4 regions of the Ureibacillus endophyticus genome follow, and region 3 is predicted to be linked to each of the others. Evidence: a T-box and tRNA genes for the amino acid it is inferred to sense, from the RefSeq annotation. Region 3 holds a T-box; the other regions hold tRNA genes.
The links. The T-box of region 3 lies ahead of pheS (phenylalanine--tRNA ligase subunit alpha). A T-box ahead of a tRNA ligase gene usually reads a tRNA of that ligase, here a tRNA-Phe.

Region 1: it encodes a tRNA-Phe, which carries the amino acid that the T-box ahead of pheS (phenylalanine--tRNA ligase subunit alpha) is inferred to sense. The anticodon was not compared.
Region 2: it encodes a tRNA-Phe, which carries the amino acid that the T-box ahead of pheS (phenylalanine--tRNA ligase subunit alpha) is inferred to sense. The anticodon was not compared.
Region 4: it encodes a tRNA-Phe, which carries the amino acid that the T-box ahead of pheS (phenylalanine--tRNA ligase subunit alpha) is inferred to sense. The anticodon was not compared.

Annotation. Positions count from the first base shown of each region.
Region 1 is NZ_JAMYWW010000001.1:438,903-443,914, reverse strand. Features, by position in the region: gene trpB (tryptophan synthase subunit beta) at 1-1,107, shown strand, start outside; gene NKR20_RS02285 (L-threonine 3-dehydrogenase) at 1,149-2,096, opposite strand; tRNA gene NKR20_RS02280 (tRNA-Glu) at 2,558-2,629, opposite strand; tRNA gene NKR20_RS02275 (tRNA-Ser) at 2,646-2,736, opposite strand; tRNA gene NKR20_RS02270 (tRNA-Asn) at 2,741-2,815, opposite strand; tRNA gene NKR20_RS02265 (tRNA-Phe) at 2,827-2,902, opposite strand; tRNA gene NKR20_RS02260 (tRNA-Asp) at 2,909-2,984, opposite strand; tRNA gene NKR20_RS02255 (tRNA-Ser) at 3,010-3,102, opposite strand; tRNA gene NKR20_RS02250 (tRNA-Met) at 3,115-3,188, opposite strand; tRNA gene NKR20_RS02245 (tRNA-Ala) at 3,208-3,283, opposite strand; tRNA gene NKR20_RS02240 (tRNA-Pro) at 3,312-3,388, opposite strand; tRNA gene NKR20_RS02235 (tRNA-Leu) at 3,450-3,538, opposite strand; tRNA gene NKR20_RS02230 (tRNA-Gly) at 3,544-3,618, opposite strand; tRNA gene NKR20_RS02225 (tRNA-Leu) at 3,648-3,732, opposite strand; tRNA gene NKR20_RS02220 (tRNA-Lys) at 3,743-3,817, opposite strand; tRNA gene NKR20_RS02215 (tRNA-Thr) at 3,825-3,900, opposite strand; tRNA gene NKR20_RS02210 (tRNA-Val) at 3,907-3,982, opposite strand; tRNA gene NKR20_RS02205 (tRNA-Glu) at 3,999-4,070, opposite strand; tRNA gene NKR20_RS02200 (tRNA-Asn) at 4,072-4,146, opposite strand; tRNA gene NKR20_RS02195 (tRNA-Ile) at 4,155-4,231, opposite strand; tRNA gene NKR20_RS02190 (tRNA-Gly) at 4,236-4,309, opposite strand; tRNA gene NKR20_RS02185 (tRNA-Asp) at 4,315-4,390, opposite strand; tRNA gene NKR20_RS02180 (tRNA-Met) at 4,394-4,470, opposite strand; tRNA gene NKR20_RS02175 (tRNA-Ala) at 4,644-4,719, opposite strand; tRNA gene NKR20_RS02170 (tRNA-Arg) at 4,733-4,809, opposite strand; tRNA gene NKR20_RS02165 (tRNA-Gln) at 4,814-4,888, opposite strand; tRNA gene NKR20_RS02160 (tRNA-His) at 4,923-4,998, opposite strand.
Region 2 is NZ_JAMYWW010000001.1:249,129-254,140, forward strand. Features, by position in the region: rRNA gene NKR20_RS01175 (23S ribosomal RNA) at 1-627, shown strand, start outside; rRNA gene rrf (5S ribosomal RNA) at 760-875, shown strand; tRNA gene NKR20_RS01185 (tRNA-Val) at 889-964, shown strand; tRNA gene NKR20_RS01190 (tRNA-Thr) at 970-1,042, shown strand; tRNA gene NKR20_RS01195 (tRNA-Tyr) at 1,051-1,134, shown strand; tRNA gene NKR20_RS01200 (tRNA-Lys) at 1,144-1,218, shown strand; tRNA gene NKR20_RS01205 (tRNA-Gly) at 1,255-1,329, shown strand; tRNA gene NKR20_RS01210 (tRNA-Leu) at 1,335-1,423, shown strand; tRNA gene NKR20_RS01215 (tRNA-Arg) at 1,431-1,507, shown strand; tRNA gene NKR20_RS01220 (tRNA-Pro) at 1,514-1,590, shown strand; tRNA gene NKR20_RS01225 (tRNA-Ala) at 1,599-1,674, shown strand; tRNA gene NKR20_RS01230 (tRNA-Met) at 1,695-1,768, shown strand; tRNA gene NKR20_RS01235 (tRNA-Ser) at 1,780-1,872, shown strand; tRNA gene NKR20_RS01240 (tRNA-Asp) at 1,882-1,957, shown strand; tRNA gene NKR20_RS01245 (tRNA-Phe) at 1,964-2,039, shown strand; tRNA gene NKR20_RS01250 (tRNA-Gly) at 2,046-2,119, shown strand; tRNA gene NKR20_RS01255 (tRNA-Ile) at 2,124-2,200, shown strand; tRNA gene NKR20_RS01260 (tRNA-Asn) at 2,207-2,281, shown strand; tRNA gene NKR20_RS01265 (tRNA-Glu) at 2,283-2,354, shown strand; gene istB (IS21-like element helper ATPase IstB) at 2,576-3,340, opposite strand; gene istA (IS21 family transposase) at 3,337-4,623, opposite strand; RNA gene ssrS (6S RNA) at 4,966-5,012, opposite strand, start outside.
Region 3 is NZ_JAMYWW010000001.1:2,505,534-2,510,545, reverse strand. Features, by position in the region: gene nadB (L-aspartate oxidase) at 1-335, opposite strand, end outside; gene NKR20_RS12330 (cysteine desulfurase family protein) at 476-1,579, shown strand; gene NKR20_RS12325 (TrmH family RNA methyltransferase) at 1,652-2,416, shown strand; T-box leader at 2,476-2,701, shown strand; gene pheS (phenylalanine--tRNA ligase subunit alpha) at 2,798-3,835, shown strand; gene pheT (phenylalanine--tRNA ligase subunit beta) at 3,847-5,012, shown strand, end outside.
Region 4 is NZ_JAMYWW010000001.1:2,955,009-2,960,020, forward strand. Features, by position in the region: gene NKR20_RS14640 (ISL3 family transposase) at 1-1,200, opposite strand, end outside; tRNA gene NKR20_RS14645 (tRNA-Leu) at 1,382-1,463, opposite strand; tRNA gene NKR20_RS14650 (tRNA-Cys) at 1,513-1,586, opposite strand; tRNA gene NKR20_RS14655 (tRNA-Gly) at 1,597-1,671, opposite strand; tRNA gene NKR20_RS14660 (tRNA-Gln) at 1,676-1,750, opposite strand; tRNA gene NKR20_RS14665 (tRNA-His) at 1,781-1,856, opposite strand; tRNA gene NKR20_RS14670 (tRNA-His) at 1,901-1,976, opposite strand; tRNA gene NKR20_RS14675 (tRNA-Trp) at 2,002-2,075, opposite strand; tRNA gene NKR20_RS14680 (tRNA-Tyr) at 2,084-2,167, opposite strand; tRNA gene NKR20_RS14685 (tRNA-Thr) at 2,174-2,249, opposite strand; tRNA gene NKR20_RS14690 (tRNA-Phe) at 2,273-2,345, opposite strand; tRNA gene NKR20_RS14695 (tRNA-Asp) at 2,352-2,427, opposite strand; tRNA gene NKR20_RS14700 (tRNA-Met) at 2,429-2,505, opposite strand; tRNA gene NKR20_RS14705 (tRNA-Val) at 2,529-2,604, opposite strand; tRNA gene NKR20_RS14710 (tRNA-Glu) at 2,625-2,699, opposite strand; tRNA gene NKR20_RS14715 (tRNA-Ser) at 2,721-2,812, opposite strand; tRNA gene NKR20_RS14720 (tRNA-Asn) at 2,820-2,894, opposite strand; rRNA gene NKR20_RS14725 (23S ribosomal RNA) at 3,072-5,012, opposite strand, start outside.

The sequences.
Region 1 (5,012 bases), 2.1 Mb from region 3:
CCAGAAGATTTACAACAAGTTTTAGAGTACATTGGTGAGCAATATGAAAAATATAAAAACGACCCAGAATTCAATGAGGAATTGGAATATTATCTACGCGAATACGTTGGCCGTGAAAATCCCCTATACTTCGCTGAAAATTTAACGAAACAATTAGGTGGCGCGAAAATCTACCTAAAACGTGAAGATTTAAATCATACTGGATCTCATAAAATTAACAACGTGTTAGGTCAAATTTTATTAGCTAAACGTATGGGTGTAAAACGTGTTATTGCGGAAACTGGAGCTGGTCAACACGGTGTTGCTACTGCTACAGCATGTGCAATGTTTGGAATGGAATGTACCATTTATATGGGGGCAAAAGATACAAAACGCCAAGCATTGAACGTTTTCCGTATGGAGCTTTTAGGTGCAAAAGTTGTTGCCGTTGATAAAGGGCAAGGTTTATTAAAAGAAGCTGTAGACGAGGCTTTCGCAGACTTAGTGGCAAACTATAAAAATACGTTTTATTTAATTGGTTCTGCTGTTGGCCCTACTCCTTACCCAGAAATGGTTGAACATTTCCAATCAATTATTAGTAAAGAGAGCCGTGCTCAACATTTAGAAAAGGAAGGTAGACTCCCTACTGCTGTTATTGCAGCTGTTGGTGGAGGTAGTAATGCTGCAGGTGCCTTTGCCCACTATAAAGAAGATCAAGAAGTCCGTTTAATCGGTGTTGAACCCGCAGGCGCTGCTACACTATCAAAAGGTTCCCCAGCTGTCTTCCATGGTTTCAAAAGCTATGTTTTACAAGACGAAGAAGGCAACTTGCTAGAAACGAATTCAATCGCAGCAGGTCTTGATTATCAAGGTGTTGGTCCTTTACATGCACATTTACATTCAACGGGTCGTGGTGAGTATGTAACGGTAACAAACGAAGAAGTACTTGATGCCTTCCAAACACTTTCTCGCGTAGAAGGAATTATCCCAGCACTAGAAAGTTCTCATGCTGTTGCATATGCTTTAAAGTTTGCTCCAACACTTTCGCCTGAAGACAGCATTATTGTCAATGTATCAGGGCGTGGCGATAAAGATGTAGAGCAAGTATTTGAAATGTTAAATAAATAATAAAATAAGGCTAGGAGAATTCAATTTCTCCTAGCCAACTTTTATGATATTTTTCTAAATTTTTGTTTTAGCTTATCTAACATATCAATCGTCATTTTCTCTAAATCATACTCAGCTTTGAATCCCCACTCTTCTACCGCTGCTGAAGAATCAATTGCATTCGGCCAGCTATCTGCAATTTTTTGACGAACAGGATCCACATCATATCTTATTTTAAATGAAGGAATATGTTTTCGAATTTCATCAGCAATTTGAGAAGGTTCGAAACTCATAGCTGAAATATTAAATGCATTACGATGTTTTAACTTTGAACCATCTGCTTCCATTAAATCAACTATCGCCTGCAGAGCATCTGGCATATACATCATATCCATATACGTACCTTCTGCAATATAAGATGTATAACTTCCATTTTCAACTGCCTTATAATAGATATCTACTGCATAATCGGTCGTTCCCCCACCAGGTGGCGTCACATATGAAATCAATCCTGGAAAACGAACGCCTCTTGTATCAACTCCAAAACGAGTATAATAATAGTCGCACAATAGTTCCCCAGCAACTTTATTGATTCCATACATCGTTGTAGGACGTTGAAGTGTGTCTTGTGGCGTGTTATCTTTCGGAGTTGTCGGTCCAAAGGCACCAATTGAACTTGGTGTGAAAAATTGTAAATCTAATTCTCTCGATACTTCTAATGCATTCATTAAACCGCCCATATTGAGATTCCATGCAAATAACGGATTTTTTTCTGCCGTTGCAGAAAGTAAAGCAGCCATATGGATAAGCGTATCTGCACCAAACTGCTTCGCAAGTTCATACATACGATCCGCATCTGTTACATCCAGAATTTCAAATGGTCCTCCAACATTCGTATCCTTACGTATGTCCGTTGATAAAACATTATCTTCTCCATAAATGTCACGTAACTTTACAACTAACTCAGATCCAATCTGACCTAAAGCACCCGTTACCATTATTTTTTTCATGTTGTCGCCTCCTCTGATGAAAAACAATTGTCCATTCTAAAAATACACAAAATCGTTGATATATCAACATCTTTAATGATTTTCATTATAATCCGTTCTTTACAAAAAGACAATATATAATAAAATTTTTTAACAAACTTGGGCTTCCTTCTCTTATCATATGCAATAGGAGTTTTAGATGTAATAGCTTATATTTCTTATTCAGCAAGGAATGTATGCATTTAAAATGACATCCATTTCCTTTTAGTTAATATTTATTAAACAGAATTAATTTTGAACGAACAATAAAGTGAATTTAGAGGAAAAGGCTATTATATAAGTAAGTATTTCTGCAGTTTATTAGTAGCGGTAGTTATTGTAAGTTCATCAATGTTACAATTACATAGGTTTCTAGGTACACAAAAAAGGCTATATGAGAGTTCATAGTGAACTTTCATATAGCCTTCATGTTTTTACTTTTATGACCCGTACGGGATTCGAACCCGTGTTACCGCCGTGAAAGGGCGGTGTCTTAACCACTTGACCAACGGGCCAGAATATTATGCTTTCTGGCGGAGAAGGAGGGATTTGAACCCTCGCGCCGGTTACCCGACCTACACCCTTAGCAGGGGCGCCTCTTCAGCCTCTTGAGTACTTCCCCAAAATGGCTCCGAAGGTAGGACTCGAACCTACGACCAACCGGTTAACAGCCGGTTGCTCTACCACTGAGCTACTTCGGAATATTTAGAAATGGTGGGTCGAGACGGAATCGAACCGCCGACACTTTGAGCTTCAGTCAAATGCTCTACCAACTGAGCTATCGACCCACTTTATGGCGGTCCCGACCGGGATCGAACCGGCGATCTCCTGCGTGACAGGCAGGCATGTTAACCGCTACACCACGGGACCATTATTACTAACTATTTAAATAAGATGGCGGAGGAAGAGGGATTCGAACCCCCGCGCGGTTTAACCCGCCTGTCGGTTTTCAAGACCGATCCCTTCAGCCGGACTTGGGTATTCCTCCACTTTTAATAAATGGCGGCAGAGGGGATCGAACCCCCGACCTTACGGGTATGAACCGTACGCTCTAGCCAGCTGAGCTACGCCGCCATATTGTATATTCTAATTTTGGTGGAGCCTAGCGGGATCGAACCGCTGACCTCCTGCGTGCAAGGCAGGCGCTCTCCCAGCTGAGCTAAGGCCCCATTATTTAACATCTAAATTGATATTGGATGGTCGGGAAGACAGGATTCGAACCTGCGACCCCTTGGTCCCAAACCAAGTGCTCTACCAAGCTGAGCTACTTCCCGCAAAATTCCCGGGCGTTAGAAACCACATATATCTTTAACCGTAGCCAAACGCTCAAATTAATGGTGCCGAGGACCGGAATCGAACCGGTACGGTAGTCACCTACCGCAGGATTTTAAGTCCTGTGCGTCTGCCAGTTCCGCCACCCCGGCACATTTGGAGCGGAAGACGGGGTTCGAACCCGCGACCCCCACCTTGGCAAGGTGGTGTTCTACCACTGAACTACTTCCGCATGTGCTAAAAATTTATGATTTAATTAAATGGTGCGGGTGAAGGGAGTCGAACCCCCACGCCTTGCGGCGCTAGATCCTAAGTCTAGTGCGTCTGCCAATTCCGCCACACCCGCAATATAAAACTGGTGAGCCATGAAGGACTTGAACCTTCGACCCTCTGATTAAAAGTCAGATGCTCTACCACTGAGCTAATGGCTCTAAATAATGGTGCCGGCGATAGGAGTCGAACCCACGACCTACTGATTACAAGTCAGTTGCTCTACCAACTGAGCTACACCGGCATAATATGGTGGAGGATGACGGGCTCGAACCGCCGACCCCCTGCTTGTAAGGCAGGTGCTCTCCCAGCTGAGCTAATCCTCCTGGGAATTAAATTTTATGACCCGTACGGGATTCGAACCCGTGTTACCGCCGTGAAAGGGCGGTGTCTTAACCACTTGACCAACGGGCCATGGCTCCGAAGGTAGGACTCGAACCTACGACCAACCGGTTAACAGCCGGTTGCTCTACCACTGAGCTACTTCGGAATAATACATGGTGGGCCTAAATGGACTTGAACCATCGACCTCACGCTTATCAGGCGTGCGCTCTAACCAGCTGAGCTATAGGCCCCAATTGGAGCGGGTGATGAGAATCGAACTCACGACATCAGCTTGGAAGGCTGAGGTTTTACCATTAAACTACACCCGCAATAATGGCGGTCCCGACCGGGATCGAACCGGCGATCTCCTGCGTGACAGGCAGGCATGTTAACCGCTACACCACGGGACCATTTGGTTGCGGGGACAGGATTTGAACCTGTGACCTTCGGGTTATGAGCCCGACGAGCTACCGAACTGCTCCACCCCGCGGAAATATTATATTCTAAAATTAAAATATTGTATTACGCATATAGTTTTCATTTGAACCGTCACGATTTCGTTTAGTGAATTCAAGATGTTTGCGAAATCGTTACGCTGAAGCATCGCTACGAAGTTGATTCGTTCGTGCTCCACCCCGCGATAATATTATTTAATTTTTTTATTGGTGGAGCCTAGCGGGATCGAACCGCTGACCTCCTGCGTGCAAGGCAGGCGCTCTCCCAGCTGAGCTAAGGCCCCAAAATAATATATTTGGCGCGCCCGGCAGGAGTCGAACCCACAACCTTCTGATCCGTAGTCAGACGCTCTATCCAATTGAGCTACGGGCGCTAAATGGCTGGGGTACTAGGATTCGAACCTAGGCATGACGGAATCAAAATCCGTTGCCTTACCGCTTGGCTATACCCCAATATTTTAAAATTATTTAATTTAATTTAATTTAATGGGGCGACTGATGGGAATCGAACCCACGAATGTCGGAACCACAATCCGATGCGTTAACCACTTCGCCACAATCGCCATCGTGTAATAAG
Region 2 (5,012 bases), 2.3 Mb from region 3:
AACGGAGGCGCCCAAAGGTTCCCTCAGAATGGTTGGAAATCATTCGTAGAGTGTAAAGGCACAAGGGAGCTTGACTGCGAGACCTACAAGTCGAGCAGGGTCGAAAGACGGGCTTAGTGATCCGGTGGTTCCGCATGGAAGGGCCATCGCTCAACGGATAAAAGCTACCCCGGGGATAACAGGCTTATCTCCCCCAAGAGTCCACATCGACGGGGAGGTTTGGCACCTCGATGTCGGCTCATCGCATCCTGGGGCTGTAGTCGGTCCCAAGGGTTGGGCTGTTCGCCCATTAAAGCGGTACGCGAGCTGGGTTCAGAACGTCGTGAGACAGTTCGGTCCCTATCCGTCGTGGGCGTAGGAAATTTGAGAGGAGCTGTCCTTAGTACGAGAGGACCGGGATGGACATACCGCTGGTGTACCAGTTGTCTTGCCAAAGGCATCGCTGGGTAGCTATGTATGGACGGGATAAGTGCTGAAAGCATCTAAGCATGAAGCCCCCCTCAAGATGAGATTTCCCATTACGTAAGTAAGTAAGATCCCTCAAAGACGATGAGGTAGATAGGTTCGAGGTGGAAGTGTGGCGACACATGGAGCTGACGAATACTAATCGATCGAGGACTTAACCACTAACTTGAATGGTCGTTAGTCAATGTCTTTATCCAGTTTTGAGAGTACAAGCTCTCAAAAATGAAATAGGAACTTCGCCTAAGAGCGCAACATCCATGTTGCAACGGCGAAGCCAGTACATCCATGGACAAGTGAAGTGATGATGGCAAAGAGGTCACACCCGTTCCCATACCGAACACGGAAGTTAAGCTCTTTAGCGCCGATGGTAGTTGGGGGCTTCCCCCTGTGAGAGTAGGACGTCGCTTCGCTTGTTTCAAAAATGGAGGATTAGCTCAGCTGGGAGAGCACCTGCCTTACAAGCAGGGGGTCGGCGGTTCGAGCCCGTCATCCTCCACCATATATGCCGGTGTAGCTCAGTTGGTAGAGCAACTGACTTGTAATCAGTAGGTCGTGGGTTCGACTCCTATCGCCGGCATCCTTTCTGGAGGGGTAGCGAAGTGGCTAAACGCGGCGGACTGTAAATCCGCTCCTTCGGGTTCGGCGGTTCGAATCCGTCCCCCTCCACCATCTTATAGAGAGCCATTAGCTCAGTGGTAGAGCATCTGACTTTTAATCAGAGGGTCGAAGGTTCAAGTCCTTCATGGCTCACCAGTTTTATTAAAAACTTGCCAGAAAATCAATGCACATGCGGAAGTAGTTCAGTGGTAGAACACCACCTTGCCAAGGTGGGGGTCGCGGGTTCGAACCCCGTCTTCCGCTCCAAATGTGCCGGGGTGGCGGAACTGGCAGACGCACAGGACTTAAAATCCTGCGGTAGGTGACTACCGTACCGGTTCGATTCCGGTCCTCGGCACCATTTATATGCGCCCGTAGCTCAATTGGATAGAGCGTCTGACTACGGATCAGAAGGTTGTGGGTTCGACTCCTGCCGGGCGCGCCATATATACGAGAAGTAGCTCAGCTTGGTAGAGCACTTGGTTTGGGACCAAGGGGTCGCAGGTTCGAATCCTGTCTTCTCGACCATTTTAATTGGGGCCTTAGCTCAGCTGGGAGAGCGCCTGCCTTGCACGCAGGAGGTCAGCGGTTCGATCCCGCTAGGCTCCACCAATAAAATCAAATAAAAATATGGCGGCGTAGCTCAGCTGGCTAGAGCGTACGGTTCATACCCGTAAGGTCGGGGGTTCGATTCCCTCTGCCGCCATTTAGTAAAGTGGAGGAATACCCAAGTCCGGCTGAAGGGATCGGTCTTGAAAACCGACAGGCGGGTTAAACCGCGCGGGGGTTCGAATCCCTCTTCCTCCGCCATTTACTTGAGGTCCCGTGGTGTAGCGGTTAACATGCCTGCCTGTCACGCAGGAGATCGCCGGTTCGATCCCGGTCGGGACCGCCATAAAGTGGGTCGATAGCTCAGTTGGTAGAGCATTTGACTGAAGCTCAAAGTGTCGGCGGTTCGATTCCGTCTCGACCCACCATTTTATGCGGGTGTAGTTTAATGGTAAAACCTCAGCCTTCCAAGCTGATGTCGTGAGTTCGATTCTCATCACCCGCTCCATTATGGGCCTATAGCTCAGCTGGTTAGAGCGCACGCCTGATAAGCGTGAGGTCGATGGTTCAAGTCCATTTAGGCCCACCATAATATTCCGAAGTAGCTCAGTGGTAGAGCAACCGGCTGTTAACCGGTTGGTCGTAGGTTCGAGTCCTACCTTCGGAGCCACGGCCCGTTGGTCAAGTGGTTAAGACACCGCCCTTTCACGGCGGTAACACGGGTTCGAATCCCGTACGGGTCATATGAAGACGTATAGCATTTGCTATACGTCTTTTTGTATTTAATGAAAGTCGTTATGAGCCTCAGAAGTAGAGACCAGACCGAGAAATATGAAATTTATATTATGCTAGGTATGCAGAATATTTCAGCTTGATGATGAGAAGCTTAGATTGAAAGAATATAAATAGAGTATAAATGTCAACGTTAATATGTACATTTATGCTTGTTTAAGGGTGTACAAAATTACTCGTTTACTGGTTCGAGGTGTTGCTTAAGACGGTACGAATCACCAGTAATAGTTACGACACTTGCGTGATGTAAAATGCAATCTAAAATCGCATTTGCTAACTTCGGCTCTGGGAAAATTTCTTCCCATGATTTGAAGTTCACATTGGTTGTAAAAATCGTACTTTTCTTTTCATAACGTGCATCGATGAGTTGGAAGAATAGCTTCGCGTCCTCCGGATCGATTGGTAAATAACCGATTTCATCAATGATTAATAATTTATACTTTGTATAATGTTTCAAACGGCTTTCTAGACGATTTTCAATGCGCGCTTTTTTCAAGTTTTGAATTAAATCATGACACTTAATGAAATAGGTACTTGTCCTTTTTTTCGCTGCTGTAATGCCGATTGCCGTAGCTAAGTGGGTTTTACCCACACCACTTGGACCAAGAAATACAATGTTTTCGTTTTCTTGAATAAAACGTAAGCTCTGAAAATCACGTAATTGTTGCTGATTGACACTTGGTTGAAATTCAAAATCAAAATCTTTCATTTCCTTTAGATGTGGAAAGGCTGCGACCTTCACCATTGCGTGAATCATGTTTTGCTCACGTACATCTACCTCATAATTCGTTAATTTAATGAGCGTATCAATAAATGAAAGTTCATTCTTGATACTGAAGTCAATGACTTCACTTAAATGAAGCCCCATTTCCTTGAGTTTTAAATACTCCAAGTTTTGCAGGAGATGCTGATAGTTTGTGTTTGTAAACTGATTCATTTATAGATGTCTCCGATCGCTGCTAAATTTCGCTTGGCTAAATCATTAATATCTGGATAGTTTGGCATCGCTTTCGACAGTGTCTCACGATAGTGAGCCTCTTGATAATTGAGTTTTGCGTCACTAATTTTATGTTGCGCTATGAGTTCCATGTTATAATGAATCCATAATCGGTCATCATATACTTGTAAACTTACTTTCTTTCCTTGATACGCTGGTGGTACAGAGTATTGATTGGACTTGTAAGAAATCATGTTAGATGCATTGACTTTCACAAGTGTATGGTTGATTTTGAAGGAATCTCTTACTCGTTCAGTTGGTAGCTGGAGTAAGTGATTCTTTTCTTTTTGAAATTCAAGTAATGGAATCTTATTTGTCCCTTGATGAACTTCACGGTTCACACGATTACACAATTGTTCGATATAAATGTGTAGCTCTTCCATATTCAATTGCCCTTGATAAGCATGAATTTCATCAAGTAGCTTCATCGTTGTTTCAACTTTTCCCTTTGTCTTCGGACGTCCTGCGATACAAGGTCTCACTTTGAAACCAAAATCTTGCGCAAATTGGGCAAACTTCACATTCACTTTTCCTTTGGAAAATTCGGTTCTCGCTTCATCCATGACCGTTTTCATATTGTCTGTAACCAGTTCTTCAGGCACCCCACCCATTTTTTCAAACGTTTCCGTAAGGAAAGAAAATAGCACAGCTTGCGACTTTGAAATACTCATATAAAAGAATCGCATACGTGAATGGCTCAAAATTAAAACAGCTACGTTAATTTCTACTTGTTCACCATCTTTTGTTTCGTACAAAATACTTTCTTTCCAATCTAACTGTGCCTGTTTACCTGGACGTGTTTCGAAACGAATACCACTGTTTTTCATACTTGGAATCCGTTCATCTTTATCGAAATAAGCTTGGAATTCCGGTGTATTCGCAATATAAGTGCGGAACGTTGATTGAGCACAACCTAAGCCATGATTATCTTTTAAATACTGCCAAAGATTACGACGATAATAAAACACCTGCTTCGAATCCTCTGATAATAAACTTGCGATTATTGGATAAAACGCATCGATTTTAGATGGTTTGTTACGGTTCTTTTTGGGAACGAAACCGTTTAGATATTTGTCGATGGTACGACGATCTACACCCATGTCCCTTGCTAATTTACTTTTATTAATTTTCATTTTTAAATGCTCCATTATTTGTTTATATGCTGCTAAATCTGTAAGACTTTTCAGTTCGAATGTTGTCTCTACGTTTAATTGAATATACATTTCCAATCACCTCTAGATCAGTATGTATACCCCGAGCATTTTTGTACATTGTTATTCAAGCGGGAATGTACATATTTAAATTAGCATTTGTAATAGAGTTATAAAGTGTAGCATTAGGAGATAGGGGAGTAACCTATATAACAAGTAAGTAGAGGTACACATAGCAAATTAGAACGAATAAGAGAATTAGTAGTGTGTCCATGTAAGTGAAGCGAAGATTATTTACACTGTCATAAAGAACAATATGTTTACTTTAAGAATGTCTTTTCATAAATAAAAAACACCTTATCATAATGAATGATTAAGGTGTTAATAAAAGAAGCCTTGCTATACAGTATGTATGGCAAAGCCGCCTTGCCGTAGTTATTAATAGAAAGTTTTAAACCACC
Region 3 (5,012 bases):
AGACCTAATGAAATAGTGCCATCCTCTTTTCGATCAATAGGAAATTGGTCATGGATAAGATGTGTAATCGCATCTTGACCTTTTTCAACTAGAGCTTCAACATTTTCATAGGAATGGTGGTGTTCACCAGCATCTAATGTATCTTGAATGTGCAAAGAAGTATTGTCATCAGTACTTGTAACAGCGGCAATACCACCTTGGGCTTTATAAGAACTACCATTTGTTATATTTGCCTTTGTGACGATATGAACGTCAAATTTTTGTGATAAGACACGAGCTGCTTGTAATGCGGCAATACCACTTCCAATAATGACGATATCCGTATCGATTTTCATATAGTCCCCTTCTTTACAGTTGTCTTGACACCTATATTTACATAAAATGAAGTAGAAAACAAGCATTGATTTTACTACTAAACTTATAAAAATTTTAGATTTAGCTGAAGATTATTGATTGAAAATGAGGGATAATCACAATGATTTATTTAGATTACGCGGCAACAAGTCCTATGACAGAAGCTGCAATAGATGCGTATAGTCAAATAGCGAAAGAAGTTTATGGAAATACATCCAGTTTGCATGATGCTGGAGGGAAAGCTCATTTTTTGTTAGAGGAAGCGCGAGCAATTGTAGCAAACAAAATGGGTGTTAATCGTGATGGAATTATTTTTACAGGAAGTGGAACTGAAGGTAACATTATCGCTATTCTTTCCCTTGCTAGGGCAGGAAAGGGAAGACATGTTATCACTTCTGCTGCCGAACATACGAGTGTCCATGCAGCGATGAATACATTGGAACGGGAAGGGTTTGAAGTTACGAAACTTTCATTAACAAGTGATGGAGTAATCAATTTAGATGAACTAAAAGGCGCCATTCGGGAAGATACGGTGTTAATTTCCATACAACATGTAAATTCTGAAATTGGATCGATTCAACCTGTAGAAGAAATTGCAAATATCGCTAGTGAACATGGAATTCCATATCATGTTGATTGTGTTCAATCATTTTGCAAGCTAGATATCACACAGTTCTCACAAAAAGTGGATAGCATTACTGTATCAGCCCATAAAATTGGTGGACCAAAAGGGTGCGGTGCAATTTATTTGAATCCCCGTAGAAGAATCGTTCACGTTTTTCCAGGGGTAACCCATGAAAAAGGAATTCGTGGTGGTACGGTGGATACCCCTGCAATCATTGCGATGGCTACTGCTGTGGAACAGTATAAGTATCATCTAGAAAAGCATTGGCAATTACGAAAACGGTTGAAAGAATTCATTAGTGATTCACCTATCGAGTGGATTGAATCGCAGGAAGAGAAGCAATTTCCTAGCATTTGTGGACTTTGCATTCCAGGGCTTGAAGGTCAATACGTCATGTTAAGTTTAAATGAAGAAAATATTTGTATTTCCACTGGAAGTGCATGTGATATTAATAGTGCATCTGGTACGAAAGCGATTTTAGCGATGGGGCATACTTTATCGAAGGCACGACAATTTTTCCGTGTTTCCTTTGGGGAGGGTACAACTGAACAACATATCGAATTGTTAGGCACTCAATTAAATCGACTAGCTACGATATAAATTTTTACATGCTTCCACTTTTCATGTAAAATTAGGCAAGAATGAAGTGAAAAGGCGGTAAATAAAGTTCATATGAAACGAATCGAATCAACTCAAAATTCATTAGTAAAACATTGGAAAAAGCTAGTGACAACTCGGAAAGAACGTGAAAAAACAGGTGAATTTCTTGTAGAAGGATTTCATTTAGTAGAAGAAGCGTTAAAAAATAAAGACCAAATTATCCAAATCATTGTTCGTGAAGGTGTCGATTTACCATTATTATGGGATATCGATAATGTAATGATGGTGGAAGTGACGCCAACTGTTGCAAAGGAGATTGCGGAAACAGAAACATCACAAGGTGTGTTTGCTCATTGTAAACAGAAAGAAATTTCTCGTGAAGATCAATTGAAATGGCGTAAATTATTGCTTGTTGATGCTGTACAAGACCCAGGCAATATTGGAACGATGATTCGTACAGCAGATGCTGCTGGAATCGATGCAGTAATTCTTGGAAAAGGCTGTGCAGATGCTTATAATCCAAAAACGTTACGTTCAAGTCAAGGTTCTCATTTCCACATTCCTGTTGTACGTGGTGAGTTAGAAGATTGGATTGAAGACTTACAACATAATGGTGTAAAAGTGTATGGTACAGCACTTCAGGATGCGATTGAATATACTGAAATTAAAAAAACAGATGGCTTTGCATTAATTGTTGGCAATGAAGGTAGTGGCATTCATCCCCAATTATTAAGCCAAACCGATCAAAATGTTATCATTCCAATTTTAGGGCAGGCTGAGTCATTAAATGTGGCTGTCGCAACAGGAATACTTTTATATCAACTTGTGCGTTCGTAAATTAGTTGAAAAATACTGAGAGTTGACGTAAAATAATGAAGGATTTAGAAATTCATAATAAAAATGCGTTATGAGCGGGAAGAGTAAATTTTAATGTTGCATGTAGGGAGCATAAGCCATAGACTGCAAGCTTATGTATGTAACCAAAATTGAAGTTCACCCCGCGAGCAGCTTCCGGGATCAACTTGTGAAAGGAAGGCCGGCTAAGTTAGTCGTTATGTTAATGAAGTGATTGCTTTTTTGCAATAACTAGGGTGGTACCGCGATATAATCCTCGTCCCTTTTTTAGGGGCGGGGTTTTTTTATTTATATGGAAAAAGTATTTCCTACCCAAACGCAAATAGCTCAATCGTAAAAAGAATTCTCTAAGGAGGAATAAAAGTGGAACAACAACTTAAGCAATTAGAACAAGAAGCACTAGCGAAAATCGAAGCTGCTTCAAATTTAAAAGAATTAAATGACGTTCGTGTTGCGTACTTAGGAAAAAAAGGTCCAATTACGGATTTATTAAAAGGAATGGGGAAATTATCTCCTGAAGAACGTCCAAAAATGGGGGCTTTAGTAAACACAGTTCGTGAAAACGTAACAAACCAACTTGAAGCTCGTATTGCAGTTTTAGAAGAACAAGCAATTCAAGAACAACTTGAAAAGGAATCAATTGACGTAACATTACCAGGTCGAAAAATTCGTACAGGTAACCGTCATCCATTAACTCGTGTTATTGAGGAAATTGAAGATTTATTCCTTTCTATGGGATATGAAATTGCTGAAGGTCCTGAAGTGGAAAAAGACTATTATAACTTTGAAGCATTGAACTTGCCAAAAGGTCACCCTGCACGTGATATGCAAGATACTTTCTACATTACTGAAGAAACACTTTTACGTACACATACTTCACCTGTTCAAGCTCGTACAATGGAAGCTAAAAAAGGTGAGCCTATTCGCATTATTTGTCCAGGGAAAGTATTCCGTCGTGACAATGATGATGCTACTCACTCACACCAATTTATGCAAATTGAAGGGTTAGTAATTGGTGAAAACATTCGTATGAGTGATTTAAAAGGTACACTTGATGCACTGGCAAAAAGAATGTTTGGTGAAGAGCGTGAAATTCGTCTTCGTCCAAGTTTCTTCCCATTCACAGAGCCATCTGTAGAAGTGGACGTTTCTTGTCATAAATGTGGTGGTAAAGGTTGTAACGTATGTAAACAAACTGGCTGGATTGAGATTTTAGGAGCTGGTATGGTACATCCAAACGTTCTAGAAATGGCTGGCTATGATTCGAAAAAATTATCTGGCTTTGCTTTCGGTATTGGTGCAGAACGTATTGCGATGTTGAAATATGGGGTGGATGATATTCGTCATTTCTACACAAATGACATTCGTTTCTTATCACAATTCCACCGTACAGAAGAGTAGGAGGGCCAAAAATGTTAGTATCTTTAAATTGGTTAAAACAATATGTAGATATAGATGGTTTAACAGCCGAAGAATTAGCTGAAAAAATTACACGCTCTGGAATCGAAGTAGATGCAGTAATTGATCGTTCACAAGGCATGACGAATGTTGTAGTTGGTTATGTTGTTTCAAAGGAAAAACACCCCGATGCAGATAAATTAAACGTATGCCAAGTTGAAGTAGGCGAAGGGGATGTACGACAAATCATTTGTGGTGCACCAAACGTTGCAGCAGGTCAAAAAGTAATCGTTGCTTTACCAGGTGCTCGTCTTCCAGGTGGGATCAAAATTAAAAAAGCAAAAATGCGCGGTCAAGAATCAAACGGAATGATTTGTTCGTTACAAGAATTAGGTGTTGAAGGTCGTGTTGTTCCAAAAGCTTATGCGGATGGAATTTACGTGTTACCTGAAGATGCAGTTCCAGGTAGTGATGCATTAGAGCTTGTTGGTTTACGTGATATAGTATTAGAGCTTGGCTTAACACCAAACCGTTCGGATGCACTTTCAATGTTAGGTGTGGCATATGAAGTAGCTGCCATTTTATCTCGTGAAGTGAAATTACCTGAAGTGAAATATGAAACAACTTATGAAAAAGCAGAAGATTATTTAAAATTACGTGTGGAAGCAAAAGAAAATCCATTATATGCAGCAAAAGTTGTGAAAAACGTTAAAATCGAACAATCACCACTTTGGTTACAACATTACCTAATGGCTGCAGGTGTTCGTCCACACAATAACGTCGTTGATATTACAAACTATATTTTAATGGAATATGGTCAACCACTACATGCCTTCGATTATGATGCATTAAAAACGAAAGAAATTGTCGTTCGTCTTGCAAATGAAGGAGAAAAAATTGTTACTTTAGATGATCAAGAACGTACGTTAAAAGCACATAACCTTGTTATTACAAATGGAGTAGAACCAGTTGCCATTGCAGGTGTTATGGGTGGTGCAAATTCTGAGGTAACAGAAAATACAACAACTGTTGTCATCGAATCTGCTTATTTTGATGGCTTCTCTGTTCGTCGTACATCAAAGGAAATTGGTTTACGTTCTGATGCATCGGCTCGTTTCGAAAAAGGTGTAGATCCAAACCGAGTTATTTTAGCAGCTGAACGTGCAGCTCAATTACTCGC
Region 4 (5,012 bases), 450 kb from region 3:
ATACAACTCTATTTTTTTATATAGGTGACCTAATAGTATTTTCGCTTTAAAGTGCTCATATTTTCGGAATCCATAAGCATTTCGTTTGAGCACTTTTGATTTATTGTTAATTCCTTCTAAAAAGCCATTGGAATATCCAAATACAAAACTGTTTAATATTTCATTCTGCCAGTTTTTTAGTGTTTGTATACTTTTTAAAAAGCTTGGAATGCCTACTTCTTCTACCTTTCGGTAAAATGCTTCTAATCCACTTTTGACCTCCTGTATATTTTCTCTCCTTTTGGATTCTGTAAACCACTGTTTAAATGCTTCTTTTAATTCATAAGCCTGCTTTAACTCTGATGATAAAGCTAGATATCGATTTAAATACCAACGTTCTTCCTCTGATAGATTGTCGGAATTCTTATGTAAAACAAATCGCATTTTCTTCGATTTCTTACGATCATAGGCATGCATTTCTTTTTGAACTTTTCTTCGGACTTCATCTAAAGCCCAATGGATATAACGACAATAATGGAATCGGTCCGCCACAATGATTGGTTTTCCCAATGCTTGTTGAACCGCTGCTTTAAAACTTCCATTCATATCCATGACAACGATTTCCACTTCTTGACCATATTTTTGCAAATAAGTTTTGATCGTTTGAAGTCTGCGATTAGGCAAAACATCGATTGGTTCATGTGTTTCCGCATTCGCTATAATTAATTGATATTTTCCTGCATCCGTATCTCCCTTGTATTCATCAATGGCAATTGCTTTTGGTAATTGAACACCCTTTGGTAATACTGCTTTTGCTTGTTTTTTAAATCTTCTTATGATGGTTGAAATAGATGTACCGAGAATCATTGCCGCATCTTTAAATGTTTTCGATTTCGCGGATTGAATCGTCATCGCTTGATTCGCTTCTCTTGAATAACGTTGATATCGCTCGACAAATGAAGCCTTTTCTGCAAAACGCTTTCCACATTGACAGCGGTAACGACGACATTTATACATCAACTTAGTTAAACGTCCCCAAAAGGAAAGGTGGCCGATTTTTCGCATTCGATAATCATGTATTTTCTTTGTTTTTTCACCACACGCTGGACAAATATGTTCTTTTATAGGCATGGAAATATAGACTAGTACACGATTTTCTTGTTCAACCATTTCTTCAATATTTACACCTTTTAATCCTGGTAGTTCCATGTTAAAATTCATAATGCACAACTCACCTTTTTCTGCTTGTTTCTAGTCAACTCAAGTATAGAAAAATAGGTGATGTTGTGCATTTTGTTTTTCATAAATTGTAGGCAAACCCCAACAATTAATATAGAACCAAAAAGAGTTCTAACTCAGTATTGAGCTAGAACTCTTGTCAGTTTAATGTTTAATTTAAAGATACCGGTGGTCGGGGTCGAACCGACACTCCAGAAGGAACACGATTTTGAGTCGTGCGCGTCTGCCAATTCCGCCACACCGGCAAAGTCAAATAATAAAAAAAACATCGGATAAACCGATTAATAAATAAAATGGAGGCGGCTACCGGATTCGAACCGGTGGTAAGGGTGTTGCAGACCCGTGCCTTACCACTTGGCTAAGCCGCCATTATAATATTGGAGCGGAAGACGGGGTTCGAACCCGCGACCCCCACCTTGGCAAGGTGGTGTTCTACCGCTGAACTACTTCCGCAAAATGGCTGGGGTACCAGGATTCGAACCTGGGCATGACGGAATCAAAATCCGTTGCCTTACCGCTTGGCTATACCCCAAAAATTTGATGAAGTTTTCATTAGTTTTAATGGGGCGACTGATGGGAATCGAACCCACGAATGCCGGAACCACAATCCGGTGCGTTAACCACTTCGCCACAATCGCCATAATTTTATATATTATTTCAACTAATTATTTTTGAGGATATATGGGGCGACTGATGGGAATCGAACCCACGAATGTCGGAACCACAATCCGATGCGTTAACCACTTCGCCACAATCGCCATTACTTTAGTTGAAATTGGTTATTGGCAGGGGCAGTAGGAATCGAACCCACACCAAAGGTTTTGGAGACCTCTATTCTACCGTTGAACTATGCCCCTATTTTAAATGGTGGAGGGGGACGGATTCGAACCGCCGAACCCGAAGGAGCGGATTTACAGTCCGCCGCGTTTAGCCACTTCGCTACCCCTCCATAGTATGGTGCCGGCGATAGGAGTCGAACCCACGACCTACTGATTACAAGTCAGTTGCTCTACCAACTGAGCTACACCGGCATTTAAATAATTTTTAATAAAGATGGGTCGAGACGGAATCGAACCGCCGACACTTTGAGCTTCAGTCAAATGCTCTACCAACTGAGCTATCGACCCATTTTATGGCGGTCCCGACCGGGATCGAACCGGCGATCTCCTGCGTGACAGGCAGGCATGTTAACCGCTACACCACGGGACCTTGGTTGCGGGGACAGGATTTGAACCTGTGACCTTCGGGTTATGAGCCCGACGAGCTACCGAACTGCTCCACCCCGCGATAATACTATTTTGTTTAAAATATGGTGGAGGATGACGGGCTCGAACCGCCGACCCCCTGCTTGTAAGGCAGGTGCTCTCCCAGCTGAGCTAATCCTCCATGCTGGCTATTTTATAAAATGGTGACCCGTACGGGATTCGAACCCGTGTTACCGCCGTGAAAGGGCGGTGTCTTAACCACTTGACCAACGGGCCAGATTATCTGGCTGTCTAAGATGGCGGAGAGTAAGGGATTTGAACCCTTGAGACAGTGTTACCCGCCTACACGATTTCCAATCGTGCTCCTTCGGCCTCTCGGACAACTCTCCAAGAAGATGGCTCCGAAGGTAGGACTCGAACCTACGACCAACCGGTTAACAGCCGGTTGCTCTACCACTGAGCTACTTCGGAATAATTGTATTTTAATTTATAATCTTCTTGCAAACAGCATTTAAACTATTATCGAAAGACAAGTATTATTATATCATAATCCACAAATATATCAAGTACTTTTTATACTTTTTTCGGATTAATTTACTTATTCTCTCAAAACTGGATAAAGACATTGACTAACGACCATTCAAGTTAGTGGTTAAGTCCTCGATCGATTAGTATTCGTCAGCTCCATGTGTCGCCACACTTCCACCTCGAACCTATCTACCTCATCGTCTTTGAGGGATCTTACTTACTTACGTAATGGGAAATCTCATCTTGAGGGGGGCTTCATGCTTAGATGCTTTCAGCACTTATCCCGTCCATACATAGCTACCCAGCGATGCCTTTGGCAAGACAACTGGTACACCAGCGGTATGTCCATCCCGGTCCTCTCGTACTAAGGACAGCTCCTCTCAAATTTCCTACGCCCACGACGGATAGGGACCGAACTGTCTCACGACGTTCTGAACCCAGCTCGCGTACCGCTTTAATGGGCGAACAGCCCAACCCTTGGGACCGACTACAGCCCCAGGATGCGATGAGCCGACATCGAGGTGCCAAACCTCCCCGTCGATGTGGACTCTTGGGGGAGATAAGCCTGTTATCCCCGGGGTAGCTTTTATCCGTTGAGCGATGGCCCTTCCATGCGGAACCACCGGATCACTAAGCCCGTCTTTCGACCCTGCTCGACTTGTAGGTCTCGCAGTCAAGCTCCCTTGTGCCTTTACACTCTACGAATGATTTCCAACCATTCTGAGGGAACCTTTGGGCGCCTCCGTTACCTTTTAGGAGGCGACCGCCCCAGTCAAACTGTCCACCTGACACTGTCTCCTACCCCGATAAGGGGTACGGGTTAGAATTTCAACACAACCAGGGTAGTATCCCACCGACGCCTCCCTCGAAGCTGGCGCTCCGAGTTCTCTGGCTCCTACCTATCCTGTACAAGTTGTGCCAAAATTCAATATCAGGCTACAGTAAAGCTCCACGGGGTCTTTCCGTCCTGTCGCGGGTAACCTGCATCTTCACAGGTACTATAATTTCACCGAGTCTCTCGTTGAGACAGTGCCCAGATCGTTACGCCTTTCGTGCGGGTCGGAACTTACCCGACAAGGAATTTCGCTACCTTAGGACCGTTATAGTTACGGCCGCCGTTTACTGGGGCTTCAATTCAGAGCTTCGCTTACGCTAACCCCTCCTCTTAACCTTCCAGCACCGGGCAGGCGTCAGCCCCTATACGTCACCTTACGGTTTTGCAGAGACCTGTGTTTTTGCTAAACAGTCGCCTGGGCCTATTCACTGCGGCTCTCTTTCGAGAGCACCCCTTCTCCCGAAGTTACGGGGTCATTTTGCCGAGTTCCTTAACGAGAGTTCTCTCGCACACCTTAGGATTCTCTCCTCGACTACCTGTGTCGGTTTGCGGTACGGGCACCTCCCGCCTCGCTAGAGGCTTTTCTTGGCAGTGTGAAATCAGGTACTTCGCTCTTAAAGAGCTCCCCATTACAGCTCAACGTTACAGGAAGCGGATTTGCCTACTTCCACGCCTTACTGCTTGGGCGTGCACAACCAATCGCACGCTTACCCTATCCTACTGCGTCCCCCCATTACTCAAACGGCGGGGAGGTGGTACAGGAATATCAACCTGTTGTCCATCGTCTACGCCTGTCGGCCTCGACTTAGGTCCCGACTAACCCTGAGCGGACGAGCCTTCCTCAGGAAACCTTAGTCATACGGTGGATGGGATTCTCACCCATCTTTCGCTACTCATACCGGCATTCTCACTTCTAAGCGCTCCACCAGTCCTTCCGGTCTGACTTCAACGCCCTTAGAACGCTCTCCTACCACGTGCATCTTAGATGCACATCCACAGCTTCGGTGAATCGTTTAGCCCCGATACATTTTCGGCGCAGCGTCACTCGACCAGTGAGCTATTACGCACTCTTTAAATGATGGCTGCTTCTAAGCCAACATCCTGGTTGTCTAAGCAACGCCACATCCTTTTCCACTTAACGATTACTTTGGGACCTTAGCTGGTGGTCTGGGCTGTTTCCCTTTTGACTACGGATCTTATCACTCGCAGTCTGACTCCCGTGTATA